Regions from separate parts of the Paenibacillus sp. LRG-1 genome, predicted to be linked through region 3. Evidence: riboswitches for the same ligand, from Rfam matches in the RefSeq annotation. Region 3 holds a riboswitch; each other region holds the start of a gene.
The links. Region 3 has a riboswitch for glycine ahead of gcvT (glycine cleavage system aminomethyltransferase GcvT). Riboswitches for the same ligand answer to the same signal wherever they lie in the genome.

Region 1 (5,003 bases), 2.0 Mb from region 3:
ATACTGCAACTTTGACGGCTACTTATGCGGATGGGCGTAAGGAAGATGTAACACAGGATGCAGAATGGGCTTCAAGCGCGGAAGATATTGCTTCTGTGTCCAAAGGAACGATTACGGGTAAATCCGCTGGTAAAGCGGTTATTACAGCGACCTATAATGGCAAAAAACTGACGATTAACGTACAAGTAGGCCTTGTAGACCGTCTGGAAACAGACTCGCGTGTAATTGCGCTTGGTGCTCAGGAAACGAAGCAGCTGAAAGTAACAGGAGTTAAGAGTGGCGGTACAAAAACAGATGTAACCAAGGACGCCACCTGGACAACGAGCAATGTAAAAGTGGTTGAAGTTAGCGAAGGTTTGATCAAAGCGAATGGTAGCGGTAAGGCAACGGTGACTGCTTCATATGGCAAGCAAAACATTACGTTTACGGTAGAAGTGGACGTAGCGCAAAAGATTGAAGCGGATGCAATCGCGTTGTCACTTAAATCCGGAGATCAAAAAAACATCGCGATTGTGGTTAAATCGAGTGATGGTAAAGAAAAGGACGTTACGGCCCAAGCTGAATGGAAAACGTCTAATTATAAGGTAGCCACTGTTAAAAAGGGTCAGGTTACTGCGGTTAGCTACGGTAAAGCTAACATTCAGGCGAAGTTTGGCGGGAAGGTAATCAGCGTACCCGTGGATGTTGATACGCTTAAATATCTGCAAACAGACGAAGTTGCTTTGAATTTGAAGGCAGGACAGCTGGCCAAGGTTACGGCTACAGCCACGTATAAGGATGAGTCGGAGAAGGATGTTTCCAAACCGGCTGTCTGGTCCTCGTCCAGAATTGTTGTTGCGACCGTCAAAGACGGTAACATTAAGGCACAGGGCAAGGGCAAAGCAGTAATTACTGTGAAATATGCAGGTAAAATGACGAAGATACAGGTAACCGTTCAGTAAAAAAGAGAGCAAGCATACGTCCAAGGACGACATGCTTGCTCTTTTTTTTAAGGAGGCTACCGCTTATAAATTATGACTTATCCTTCTTGGTCGGTGTGTTGCGTGTAAGTGATTCAGTCAAACGCTTGCCAGTCGGCGTCTGGGCCAAGCCGCCTTTGGCGGTCTCGCGGTGCTTCGACGGCATCGCACTGCCGACTTCAAGCATCACGTCAATGACTTCGTCAGACGGAATAGCGCTGCGCACACCCGCCAAAGCCATATCCGCTGCGGCAAGCGCAGTCACGGCTCCCAGCCCGTTGCGCACGATGCACGGAATCTCCACGAGTCCGGCGACGGGATCGCAAATCAGGCCGAGCGTGTTCTTAAGAGCGAGGCCCACGGCGTGAACAGCCTGTTCAGGCGTACCACCACGCAGCTCGACCATAGCGCCAGCAGCCATCCCGATAGCTGAACCAATCTCAGCCTGACAGCCTCCCTCCGCGCCAGAAATGAAGGAGTTGTTGGCGATCACGTAGCCAATGGCTCCAGCGGCGAACAGGCCGTTCACCATATGCTCATCATCCCAGCCGAACCGCTCCTGCGCACTGATGAACACACCAGGGATAACCCCACATGAGCCTGCGGTAGGCGTGGCGACAATACGACCCATGGATGCATTTACCTCCGACACAGAGAGGGCATAAGCCATGGCGAGCGCGGAGGCATCGCCGGAGCAGGTTTCCCCTGACCGCAGATACTCGGCTAGGCGCTTGCCGTCACCGCCCGTCAATCCACTGCGGGATACGGTGTCTTGTGTCTGACCGCGATGAACGGCTTCCTTCATGACTTCATAATAATCAGACATTTGGCGAAAGATTTCTTCCTCCGTTGTATTCGTCTCTTGTACCTGCTCTTGAATCATCAAGCGGCTAATTGTGGTGGATTCTTCAGCGCATAAAGCGCTGATTTCATGCAGATGGCTAAACCGCATCGGATTCAGCTCCTTTTTTCAAATTAATCATCTTAATTTCATACATATGAGGTAAAGAACGCAGTTCCGCAATCAGTTCAGCTGGAGCAGAACTGTCCGTTTCAATGGCGGTGAGTGCTTCACCATCCCGGCCTTTGCGATCTACGTGCATATAGGCAATGTTAATGTGGGCCGCGCCCAGCGCTGAAGTTATCGCGCCCAATGTACCGGGCTTATCCGAGTGGAGAAGCACCAGCGTAGGCAGCTCCCCGGTCAGATTGACCCGGAATTCGTTAAGCTGCTGGACATGGATGCTGCCGCCGCCGATGGAGGAGCCCAGCAGTGTGCGCTGATCCTCGCCCTTCCACAGCTCGAAACGGACAGTGTTCGGATGAGGCGCGGGGAGTCCGCTGACGGCGAATTCCACGGCCATCCCGGCTTGCTCTGCCCATTGCTCGGCATCCGGAATCCGGTGATCGTCCGTATCGTAATTAAGCAGCCCTGCGATGAGCGCCAGGTCTGTACCGTGTCCTTTATACGTGTCGGCAAAGGAGCCGTACAGTGTCATGCGGGCACGGTCAGGCTGCGTCCCGAGCCAGTGCCGGGCAACGCGTGCGAGCCGCACCGCGCCTGCGGTGTGTGAACTGGAAGGTCCGGTCATGGCCGGACCGATAATAGAAAATACATCTTTGAAACGCATGGTGTGGCCCCCTGTATGTTCTAATACCATACTATATGGTATTTCCGCGTCTTTGCGCGGTTATGACGGTTCCTAATGCTGACGCACAATGTGAGCACAAAAAAGGACAGGATAAGGAAGTTTCCCTTATCTCTGTCCTCGTTACCTGAGAGTTTCGTGCGGTGTTCTTACCGCCTTACCCCTTGGGTGGCTTGCGCTCTCTCCAGAGTTGCGTCAGATGACGATACATGGACCTGAGAGATTATCCGTCAGCCGGGTGCTGACGTCTTGCTCCTTCGGTGCCGCCAGAGTGTAGGCTCCCTGGACAGACTCTCCCGTCATCTTCATTCGCGTATACCGTTCTACATGTCTTCCTTAGCGTAATGTATGCCGTGCACGGTGTCAATCACAGGTTTAATTTTTACATAAACAGGTGCGTTTCCAATAAAAAAGATTAAAATTTACATAATTATGGATGAAACCAGGAAGGAATTAGAAGATTGGCGGCTAATCTGATAAAGGACAAGTATATTTATGGAAATCATAGGAGGGATATTGACGTATGGTAAAAGGCTTGCGATTCACAGGTTCACGCTTAAAAGGGATGTTGCATCTAGCAGCGATCGTATCACTGCTGATTGGGATCTTCGTTCCATTCGGTCAGGTCAAGGCGGAGGGAGCATTGACAGTAGCCGAAGCACTTCAGCGCCAAAGCAGTGGAGGTACGGTGACGGTGGAAGGTTACATCGTCGGACATGCTACCGGATCGAAAACGGCTAACTTTTCTTCCCCGTTCGCGAATGATTTTAACGTACTGATTGCCGATCAGGCAAATGAACGTAATACGTCTAATCTGTTGGATGTACAGCTGACTTCAGCGTACAGAGGGCAATATGGGCTATCAGGCCATCCTGAGCTGATCGGCAGCAAAATTCGTGTGACGGGTACACTCGGCGCCTACAATAATTTTGGTGGAGTGAAAAGCCCAAGCGCTGTTGAACTGGTAAGCGGAAGCGAGCCGGGGGAACCAGGCGAACCTGGCAACCCGGGTCAACCCGGTACTACACTGCCGGATGGAAAAGGCAAAAAGGTGCTGTTCGATAATACGCACGCACAGACTGCTGGTGCAGCAGATTGGGTCATTGAAGGCGCCTTCTCCGACTTTGCTAATGGACTGCGTAATGTAGGCTTTACGGTAGACCAATTGAATCGTCCTATTCCTTTTACTTATGGAGAGCAGGCCATAACATATGACAAGCTGCGCCAATATGATGTGTTCATTATTGGTGAAGCGAATGTTGCCTTTAAGGCATCCGAGCAGGCTGCCCTGCTGCAATACGTGAATAGCGGGGGGAGCGTCTTCTTCATCTCCGATCATTATAATGCGGACCGTAACAAAAACCGTTGGGATTCCTCCGAGGTTATGAATGGTTACCGTCGTGGAGCCTATACTAATCCGGCCAAGGGCATGACTGCAGAAGAAGCTGCATCACCGGCGATGCAAGGATTAACAAGCTCCGATTGGCTGGCGGCCAACTTTGGCGTTCGTTTCCGTTACAATGCGCTGGGTGATGTGAATGCTACCGACATTGTAGCCGCAGATCAATCTTTCGGCATTACCAAGGGTGTGCGCTCGATTGCAATGCATGCAGGATCTACGCTGGCTATTATTGATCCTACCAAGGCTAAAGGCATTGCTTATATCCCTTCAGGCACGAAAAAATGGGGTAATGCGGTAGACCAGGGAGTTTATAACGGCGGGGGCCGTGCGGAAGGACCTTATGCCGCTATCTCCAAGGTAGGTCAAGGCAAGGCAGCGTTCATCGGTGATTCTTCCCCTGTAGAAGATGCTACACCGAAATATGTGCGTGAGGAAAACGGACAGTCGAAGAAGACATATGATGGTTTTAAAGAAGTGGATGATTCCACCTTCCTGGTGCAAACGGTTCAATGGCTTGCATGGAAGCAGGACTACACGAAATTGTCTGATGTGGCAGGTTTGACTCTGGATCAGCCAACGAAGCTTCTACCATTTGAGGAGCCTGCGGCTTCCACAGAACCGCAGCCTGAGCCTTGGTCTGCTCCAGCAGCAGGCTACAAATGGTACGATCCTAGAACGTTCAAGTCTGGCTCCTATGGAGCGGCTTCATAATTATCGCCAGAAGCTCAATGTGAGCTGGTATTAGTTAGTCGTTTGATCCCTGCAGAGGGATCAGGCGACTTTTTTTGTGATGAAAATTAACCTGTGGTTGGTTATTTCATTACATTTTGTGCCAGAAAGGCCGCGCTACTGCTGGATCATTGATTTTTTAAATGATGTTGATAGCATAATCTTAATTGATATATCCATATACTGGTGATAGGATGTATTCAAATTATTCCGACAAAAACGGTATGTAATGTTCATGAGAGGTTTTAAACATCAAACATGGTG
Region 2 (5,003 bases), 170 kb from region 3:
AGGTACGTTCAAAGCGCTTATCATCCCGGGGATGGTAAATGCCTTCGGCATTTTCTGGATTCGTCAATATGCGGAAGAATCCATTCCAAAGGAACTGCTGGATGCGGGCCGGATGGACGGATGCAGCTTTTTTCGACTGTACTTGAATGTAGCACTGCCTATTCTACGTCCTGCGTTCGCTTTTCTCGGCGCATTTACCTTTATAGGAGCCTGGAATGATTATTTATGGCCGCTAATCGTCTTAACGGATGAACGTAAATTCACGCTCCAGATTGCACTGTCACAATTGAACGGGATTTACAATACGGATTATGCGATGGTCATTGCGGGCACCCTGCTGGCTGTACTGCCACTTATTATTTTATTTCTTTTCATTAGCCGCCAGTTTATTTCCGATCTTGCCGCCGGAGCGGTCAAAGATTAGATTTACTTGAATTCCCTTATTCATTTCATGTATAATAGCTAATCGTCATTTCAAATAGCTTACATGATGAAGTTAGGTATCCAACAGGCAATCAGGTTAAGCGATTTACGATTTGAACATGAACTATGAACTATGAACTGAGGGAAACTTACCAGATGAACAAATTCACATATTATAACCCCACCAAATTAATTTTTGGAGACAATCAAATTGAAGAACTCCAGCAGGAACTGCTGAATTACGGCAAAAACATTTTGCTGGTATATGGAGGCGGAAGTGTCAAACGAAATGGTCTATATGACCAGGTATTAAACGCGTTAGAACCGCTACATCTGAACATTCATGAATTGTCCGGCGTAGAACCGAATCCGCGCTTGTCCACCGTTAAGAAGGGTATCGACATTTGCCGAAATGAAAAAATCGACTTCTTACTTGCTGTAGGCGGTGGAAGCGTTATTGATTGCACCAAAGCCATCGCAGCAGGGGCTGAATATGACGGCGATGTGTGGGATATTATCAACAAAAAGCACATGCCGACCCAGGCTCTGCCATTCGGCACCATCCTCACACTCGCCGCCACCGGTTCAGAAATGAATCCGGATTCTGTTATCACCAACTGGGAAACGAACGAAAAATACGTATGGGGCAGCGCGGTAACGCATCCGAAATTCTCGATTCTGGACCCAAAAAACACCTTCTCTGTGCCACGTGATCAGACGGTATATGGCATGGTGGATATGATGAGCCATGTGTTTGAACAATATTTTCACAATGTTAAAAATACACCGTTGCAAGATCGTATGTGCTTTTCCGTGTTGCAAACCGTGATCGAAACTGCACCTAAGCTGCTGGAGGATTTGCACAACTACGAGCATCGTGAAACGATTTTATATGCCGGAACGATTGCCCTTAACGGAACACTACAAATGGGCTACTTCGGGGACTGGGCTTCGCATACGATTGAACATGCATTATCCGCTGTATATGATATTCCTCATGCTGGCGGTCTGGCGATCCTGTTCCCCAACTGGATGAGACATACGGTGGATCAGGATGCTGCACGCATGAAGCGGCTGATGCTCAGCATGTTTGATTTAGATACCACTGGTAAAACGGATAAGGAAATTGCTTTGGAGGGGATTGATCGCCTGAGTGCATTCTGGACAAGTCTCGGTGCCCCTTCCACCCTGGCCGATTACAATATTAATGATGAGCAATTGGAAAAAGTCGCAAACATTGCAGCCCGTGAAATGGAATACGGAGGCTTCGGTAATTATAAAAAGCTGAACCAAGAAGATATTTCAGCTATTTTGCACGCATCGTTATAACATTCAAAAGGGAGTGTCCTCAAGCCTGTGATGACTGAGGGCACTCCCTTTTGGAATTTATGAATTAACCGTTTGTCCTTTTTCTTCTACTTGGATAGCTGCCCCTACACTGGCACCTGCAAGAATGCCCTTTTTCTTACTAGAATTCAGAGAATCCATATAGGTTCGGGTTTCTGCGACTACAATTCCTGATAAGCCGAGCAGGGCAATCAGGTTCGGGAAAGCCATCATTGCGTTAAAGATATCTGCCAGCAGCCAAATCGCATCCAGTTTAATGAACGCGCCCCCGGCAACCAGTAGGATGAACAGATAGCGGTATGGCTTAATCCACTTGACCCCAAGCAAATATTCAACACAGCGTTCCCCGTAATAGTTCCAGCCGAGCATGGTGGTGAACGCAAACATAATCAGAATGATTGTGAGCAGTTCTGCCCCCAGCGGGAATGCGCTGGAAAATGCTTGCTGAGTCATCAGGCCCGCATCGGTAGGCCCGCTCCACACACCACTAACCAGTAGCGTCAACCCGGTCATCACACAAATAACCATCGTATCAATAAACACGCCTGTCATGGAAATTAGCCCTTGCTCCGCAGGCCATTTGGTTTTGGCAGCTGCGGCTGCAATCGGTGCGCTTCCCAATCCGGCCTCATTGGCAAAAATACCTCTGGCTACCCCACTTCGCATCGCCAGCATAATCGTAGCTCCGGCAAATCCGCCCGTTGCAGATGTAGTTGAAAATGCCGAATGGAGCACCAGCGCAATTGCGGCAGGTAGTTGGTCAGCAAACCGAATCAGTACGATGAGACAGATCAGTACGTACAAGCCTGTTTTAAAAGGAACGACCTTCGTCGATACCTTGGCAATGCTTTTGAGTCCTCCAATAGTAACAAGTCCTGTAAGGATAGCAATAATCAGTGCCGTTACAATGGGCGGAACGCCAAAACTGTTTTCGGTCGAAGATACAATCGCTTTGACCTGCGGAAACGTTCCAATCCCGAACAACGCTACCAGCATGCCCGAAAAAGCAAACAGCATCGCCAGCGGTTTAAAACGGCGTCCCAGACCTTTCTCAATATAATACATCGGGCCGCCGGAAAATTGCCCATTCCGATCCTTCACCCGGTATTTTACCGCAAGTACACCTTCCGCATATTTCGTCGCCATCCCAAAAAAGGCTGCAACGACCATCCAGAACAAGGCACCCGGCCCGCCCAGCTTAATGGCTGTCGCTACGCCGACAATACTTCCTGTGCCAACTGTAGCCGCCAACGCTGTACTCAAAGCCGCAAAACTACTTACATCCCCGCTGCCTTCATTCGGGGCCTTACCGATCAGCTTGATCGCCAGGGGCAGGCGGAATACCTGCAGCATCTTCAAACGTATGGTCAGCCACAACCCCGTTCCCATGACAAGAATGATGAGAGGCGCCCCCCATATCCAACTGCTAATCGCTTCTAACACATGTACCAAATTCATTTCAACCCGCTCCTCCAGCATATTAGAAAACAAAAAAGAGTCAAATCCGCTGATTCGACTCCTGGAGAGGTTAAAGGCACGAAAAAATACAACCATCTTGCGCAGGTTTCTGCCTCTAATAGCTTATAAAAAAGCCTAGGGCATTCCCTGTCACAGGTTATTCGCGTCTCTGTCCTTTTGCCTGAGAGTTTAAGCAGATGTTCTCTGCGGTGCACCTTCGGCGCCCAATTAAGGGTCTCTCCAGAGTTCTGTCCGTTTACGGTCCCCGCTTGTTGCTGTAATCAGCCTAAGCACCTGAGAGTTTTGCCCCTTCGGTCGGAACTTTCGTTCCATCTCCCGCAAACATCAACCAGACATATGAAATTTTTATTTATTATACAGAAAACTTTCAGTTTATTACAAGTGAAAAGTTTGTGAAACCCTCTGAAATATTATTATTGTGTCTATCAAAAAAGCGGGTACAGCAGATTGCATCCTTAGGATGTCCTCTGCTATACCCGCCCGAGAAAATTTGGAATTACAATTCTTCACCATTGGTTGCTATCACATTTTTATACCAGTTAAATGAGTCCTTTTTGGAGCGTTTGAGCGTTCCGTTACCGTCATCATCCAGATCGACGTAAATAAATCCGTAGCGCTTGGACATTTCGGAAGTAGACATGCTCACAAGGTCGATAGGACCCCAGCTGGTGTAACCAAGCAGATCAACACCGTCGGCAATTGCTTCCTTCATTTGAACAATATGCTGACGCAAGTAATCAATACGATATGTGTCATGCACAGATCCGTCTTCTTCTACCTTATCATAAGCACCTAGGCCATTTTCCACGATGAACAGCGGCTTTTGGTAGCGGTCATATAACGTGTTCAGCGTAACACGCAGACCGATCGGATCAATTTGCCATCCCCAGTCAGAGGACTGTAAATATGGATTTTTCACGCCGCCAATCAGGTTTCCTGCTGCTTTCTCGCCTTCTGGACCTGCAGATACGGTCAAGGTCATGTAGTAGCTGAATGAGATATAATCGACCGTGTTATTTTTTAAAATTTCGGCATCGCCTGGTTCTGTGTGTATAACAACATTATTTTCTTCAAAATAACGATCCATGTAGTTGGAATATTCCCCACGGGCATGCACATCCGTAAAGAACAGGTTCATCTGATTTTCATGCTGGGCTTTCAGTATATCCTGTGGGTTACACGTATGTGGGTAGCTTTCCAAACGAGCCAGCATACAGCCGATTTGAGAGCCCGGGATGATCTCATGTCCTCGTTTTGTCGCCAGTGCACTAGCTACAAATTGATGATGCAGTGCTTGGTATATCGCTTGCTGCTTGTTTTCTACGCGGTCAATGACCACCCCGCCACCAGTAAACGGACTCATGGTCATTACATTGATTTCATTAAAAGTCAGCCAGTATTTTACTTTATCCTTATAACGCGTGAACACAGTTTCGGCATAATTTACGTAGTGCTGTATAACTTCACGACCCAGCCAGCCATTATACTTCTGAGTCAAACCCAGCGGTGTCTCATAATGTGACAATGTTACCAGCGGTTCAATACCATATTTGCGCAGCTCATCAAATACATTATCGTAGAATTGCAGTCCCGCTTCATTCGGCTCGGCATCATAGCCATTCGGGAAAATCCGCGACCAGTTGATGGACATACGAAATACCTTAAAGCCCATTTCCGCGAACAATGCAATATCTTCTTTGTAGTGGTGGAAGAAGTCCACACCTTCACGTTTTGGAAAACGGGCATTGACTTTG
Region 3 (5,003 bases):
CATAACCATACCGCTAAGAAAACGGCCAAAACGCTGTACGGCGACACGAGTGCCTCCTTTTGAACTTGGCTTTGCGTCCAATGTACTCATATTCAAATCCTCCTTGTAGGTAAGCATCACTACCTTTTCTTAAAATTCATACTAAATGACAGCGCTATCTTCATCAACGAAATGAAAACGTACTTTCGTCATGAACGTTGATGACAACATTTAAATTTAAATTATCCGGGAAGGTATTATACCTGCATAATTCTTCTTAATATGACCTGTAGCTATAGAAATTAGTCGAAAAACCGTGCTGGATTATGTATGATTCTTATATGGGGACAACCCTCTAAATCAGAATAAAACACGTAATTACGTTTGCAAAAAGACAAAAAAATAGCCGCTACGTCAAATCATAGCGACTATTTTATACAAAAATCGAGCAGACAAATAACCCTCTTACTCCATACTACAATGCTCCATTATTGCTCATCGGAAATCAACTGCTCATACTGATCCGCAGACAGTAGCTTGCCCAAGGCTTCCTCCACATCTTTATCCATCTCTACTTCGATCATCCAACCTTTTTCATAGGGAGATTCATTCACTAGCTCAGGTGTACTTTCCAGCGTTTCATTCACTTTTAGTATGGTTCCCGTCACCGGAGCAAAAAGGTCGGATACTGTCTTCACCGATTCAATCGTACCGATCTCCGCTCCCTGCTCAATCGTTGCTCCCGCCTCAGGTAATTCTACAAAAACAATATCACCCAGTTGATGCTGTGCAAAGTCTGTAATACCAATTCGTACCGTTCCATTCTCTGTCCGCTGAACCCACTCATGTTCGTCTGTATACCAAAGTTGCTGCTTTACTTCACCCATTCTGTTCCCCTCACTTCCATATGAATAAAATCGCTTTTGCTCACCTGTATTAGACAGGTTAAGATTATGACAACAAGAACACTCATGTCAATAATACTAACAAAAATACTTCATATCACCTCATATAGCGTACTATATAAAAAATTATAACTTATAACAAACGCTTACATATCCTTATTTATATATTAAATGTTTTTTCTATTGTTTTAGATGACATTTTTATTGACATTTTGAATGAATTTGCGTATTAATGGGTTATAGCAAATGCTTTGGGAAACACCCCGACAACTGCAAACGCGGATGAACGCGGAGGGAGAGACTGCCAAAAAGATTCGCATAGCTGTTGCCGCTTGTGAGACATAAGTGCACGCGAATCGGATCAGGTTGTTATCTGCAAAGCCAGGTAATATACCGTTGATCCCGAAGGTAGCGCCGAAGGAGTAAACCTGCATTGCAGGTGAATCTCTCAGGCAAAAGGACCTCTGCCGGACGCATCTCTGGAGAGCATTCGCTATTGGAGCGGATCACCCAAGGGGAAACCCGGTACATACCGGGGTAACTTTCTGGTATCAAGGACAGAGCTGAAAAAAAGAGTGTAGACTGCCGTCTATACGTTTTTTTCGGCCTGTCTTTTTTTGTTTAGCCGATCACACCGGATAGGAGTGGAATAATGACTAATTTGCGAAAAACACCGCTATATTCGTCCTACGGGACGCAGTCTGGGGTTCGTTGCATTGACTTTGGCGGCTGGGAGCTCCCGGTTCAGTTTAGCGGCATTCAAAAGGAGCATGAGGCCGTCCGGCAACGTGCGGGTTTATTCGATGTATCGCATATGGGCGAATTTTTGGTTGAAGGCAAAGAAGCCGAAGCTTTTCTGCAAAGGGTGACCACGAATGATGTCAGCCAGTTGGAACCAGGTCAGGCACAATATTCACTCCTGTGTTACCCCGATGGAGGGGTAGTAGACGACCTACTTGTTTACTGCAAAGGACCGGAACGCTACATGCTCGTTGTGAACGCATCCAACATCGATAAGGATTGGGATTGGCTAATTCGCCATATGCCTGCATCCGTTCACATGGAGAATGTGTCTGATGCGATAGCATTGCTAGCGTTGCAAGGACCGGAGGCAGCACGTATTGCCGCAGCCGTGGCAGATACGGACATTACGAATCTGGCATCTTTCCGCTTCCATGAGAATGTGCCATTGTTCGGAGCAAAAGCACTGGTCTCACGAACCGGATATACGGGCGAAGACGGTTTTGAATTTTATATACCTGCTGCGGAAGCACCAGCCGTATGGGAGGGTTTGCTTCGTTCCGGTGAGTCGTATGGGCTGATTCCCGCTGGACTTGGTGCTCGGGATACACTACGCTTTGAGGCACGATTGCCGCTGTACGGTCAGGAGTTATCTGCCACGATTTCACCACTCGAAGCTAGTCTAGGTTTCTTCGTCAAGCTGAATAAAGGAGATTTTATCGGTAGAGAAGCACTGCAACGTCAGAAAGAACAAGGGATTCCTCGCAAATTGATCGGGCTGGAAATGATTGATCGCGGTATCCCTCGCGCCCATTACCCGGTATTCGCAGAAGGACAACGCATCGGTGAGGTCACAACGGGGACTCAGTCGCCCACCTTGAAGCGTAATCTGGGCCTCGCCTTGGTGGACAGTCGTTTTAGCGCCCTCTCCACACCGTTGGAGGTTGAGATTCGTGGCAAACGCCTGCGTGCCGAGGTGGTGGCAGCACCCTTTTATAAACGCCCGCGCTGATCTTAAACTCTTTTTATTTCTATAAAGCAAATATGTCAGATATGAACTTCTTGGTTTTTCATCTCACACACTTTTTTATTAGCTAATTTACGATCTAAAATCTTGCTTTTCGAAAGGAGTCAGAACCTATGAAGCAGCATCGTTATCTCCCTATGACTGAACAGGATCAAACCGAAATGCTGCGTGTGGTGGGTGTATCATCTATTGATGATTTATTCAGTGACATTCCAGAGGCCATTCGATATCAAGGGGAACTGCCTCTCTCTTCTCGACTCGATGAGAAAGCCTTAACCCGCCACTTGGCCGAGCTGGCCGGACACAACGCCAATACAGACACACATGCCAGCTTCCTTGGCGCAGGAATTTATGATCATCATATTCCGTCCGTCATCCAGCACATCACTTCACGCTCGGAATTCTATACAGCCTACACCCCCTATCAGCCGGAAGTAAGCCAAGGCGAGCTACAAGCCATTTTCGAGTTTCAGTCGTATATTTGCGAATTGACGGGCATGGCTGTAGCTAATGCCAGCATGTACGACGGAGCGACTGCACTGGCGGAAGCGGGCTCACTGTCCGCCGCAGCTACCCGCCGTAAACAGCTTATCGTATCAAGGTCCGTCCATCCGGAGGCACGTCAGGTATTGGCAGCCTATGCACGCGGATTGGATTTGGACATCGTGGAAATCGGCTGTTCGGACGGCGTAACGGATGCTGATGCGCTAGCGGCGGCCGTATCGGAACAGACCGCGGCTGTTTTGGTCCAAAGCCCCAACTTTTTCGGAGCCGTGGAAAACCTGAAGCCGATGGCTGACCTCATCCATGCGCACAAAGGTCTTTTGGTCGTCAGTGCCAATCCACTGGCACTTGGCTTGCTGGAAACACCCGGCAAACAGGGCGCGGATATTGTGGTAGGAGATGCGCAGCCACTTGGCATCTCCTCTTCTCTCGGCGGTCCGACCTGTGGATACTTTGCCGTTTCTCAGGCCCATATGCGCCGTATCCCCGGCCGTATTGTGGGTCAGACCACAGACCGCAACGGTAAACGCGGCTTCGTGCTGACCTTGCAAGCGCGGGAACAGCATATCCGCCGCGAAAAGGCCACCTCTAACATTTGCTCCAACCAAGCGTTGCTAGCTTTATCTGCATCTGTATACTTGTCTGTCATGGGTAGACAGGGGATCAAGGAAGTAGCCGAGCTAAATTTGCATAAAAGCCGTTATGCTTTAGAGCAATTGCTGAGCTTGAAGGGCGTAACTGCCTCGTTTAACGCACCAACCTTTAATGAGTTTGCCCTTAGACTGCCTGAGGGTACGGATATGAGCAAACTCCAGGCCGAGCTGCTAGCTGCTGGATTTATCGCTGGCTACGATTTGGGCCGGGACTATGAGGAACTTGCTGGTCACATGTTGATTGCCGTGACGGAGCAAAGGACCAAAGAAGAGATTGACCAATTTGTACACACCTTGGGGGGATTGCTATGACACGCACCGGACAGGATCAGAAACAAGGGCTGTTGAAGGAACACGATCAAGCGCTCATTTTTGAATTGAGCCGTCCGGGTCGCATCGCCTATTCCCTTCCCGAGTGCGACGTTCCCCGTCGCCCGGTGGCAGAGCTTTTGCCAGATTATGCGCTGCGCAGCGAACCTGCGGCATTACCCGAGGTATACGAAGTAGACGTTATTCGGCATTATACTGCCTTGTCCCGGCGCAATTTCGGCGTGGACAACGGATTTTATCCGCTCGGCTCCTGTACGATGAAATACAATCCGAAAGTGAATGAGGATGTCGCCCGATATACAGGCTTCGCCAAAATCCATCCATATCAGCCCGAGGAGAGCATCCAGGGTGCCATGGAGCTGCTGTATACGCTCCAAAATGATTTGGCTGCGTTAACTGGCATGGATGCCGTCACGCTTCAGCCCGCCGCGGGCGCCCATGGCGAATGGACCGGGCTGATGATGATTCGCTCATACCACGAAGCACGTGGTGAGCGACGTACCAAGGTGCTCGTGCCGGATTCCTCGCACGGAACGAACCCCGCCAGCGCAACCGTCGCGGGCTTCGAAACAGTCACCCTTCCCTCCACCCCTGAGGGGCTGGTGGATCTGGATGCGTTACGTCAAGCCGTAGGCAACGACACCGCGGCGCTCATGCTGACCAATCCGAACACGCTTGGGCTGTTCGAGAAGCAAATCACTGACATTGCTGCCATCGTGCATGAAGCGGGTGGTCTGGTTTACTATGACGGGGCAAACTCCAACGCCATCATGGGGATTACCCGTCCCGGAGATATGGGCTTCGATGTAGTGCATCTCAATTTGCACAAAACGATGAGTACCCCGCACGGCGGCGGTGGCCCCG

Region 1: another riboswitch for glycine. It lies ahead of sdaAB (L-serine ammonia-lyase, iron-sulfur-dependent subunit beta); the one in region 3 lies ahead of gcvT (glycine cleavage system aminomethyltransferase GcvT).
Region 2: another riboswitch for glycine. It lies ahead of ACUUJN_RS20510 (alanine/glycine:cation symporter family protein); the one in region 3 lies ahead of gcvT (glycine cleavage system aminomethyltransferase GcvT).

The regions. Positions count from the first base shown of each region.
Region 1 is NZ_CM170126.1:460,421-465,423, forward strand. It holds gene ACUUJN_RS02070 (Ig-like domain-containing protein) at 1-941, shown strand, start outside; gene sdaAA (L-serine ammonia-lyase, iron-sulfur-dependent, subunit alpha) at 1,012-1,911, opposite strand; gene sdaAB (L-serine ammonia-lyase, iron-sulfur-dependent subunit beta) at 1,901-2,590, opposite strand; glycine riboswitch at 2,802-2,917, opposite strand; gene ACUUJN_RS02085 (DUF6359 domain-containing protein) at 3,132-4,721, shown strand.
Region 2 is NZ_CM170126.1:4,644,126-4,649,128, forward strand. It holds gene ACUUJN_RS20500 (carbohydrate ABC transporter permease) at 1-424, shown strand, start outside; gene ACUUJN_RS20505 (iron-containing alcohol dehydrogenase) at 580-1,752, shown strand; gene ACUUJN_RS20510 (alanine/glycine:cation symporter family protein) at 1,810-3,228, opposite strand; glycine riboswitch at 3,388-3,482, opposite strand; glycine riboswitch at 3,501-3,577, opposite strand; gene ACUUJN_RS20515 (glycoside hydrolase family 1 protein) at 3,746-5,003, opposite strand, start outside.
Region 3 is NZ_CM170126.1:4,472,921-4,477,923, forward strand. It holds gene ACUUJN_RS19715 (PTS mannitol transporter subunit IIBC) at 1-90, opposite strand, end outside; gene gcvH (glycine cleavage system protein GcvH) at 468-866, opposite strand; glycine riboswitch at 1,260-1,358, shown strand; gene gcvT (glycine cleavage system aminomethyltransferase GcvT) at 1,537-2,637, shown strand; gene gcvPA (aminomethyl-transferring glycine dehydrogenase subunit GcvPA) at 2,766-4,121, shown strand; gene gcvPB (aminomethyl-transferring glycine dehydrogenase subunit GcvPB) at 4,118-5,003, shown strand, end outside.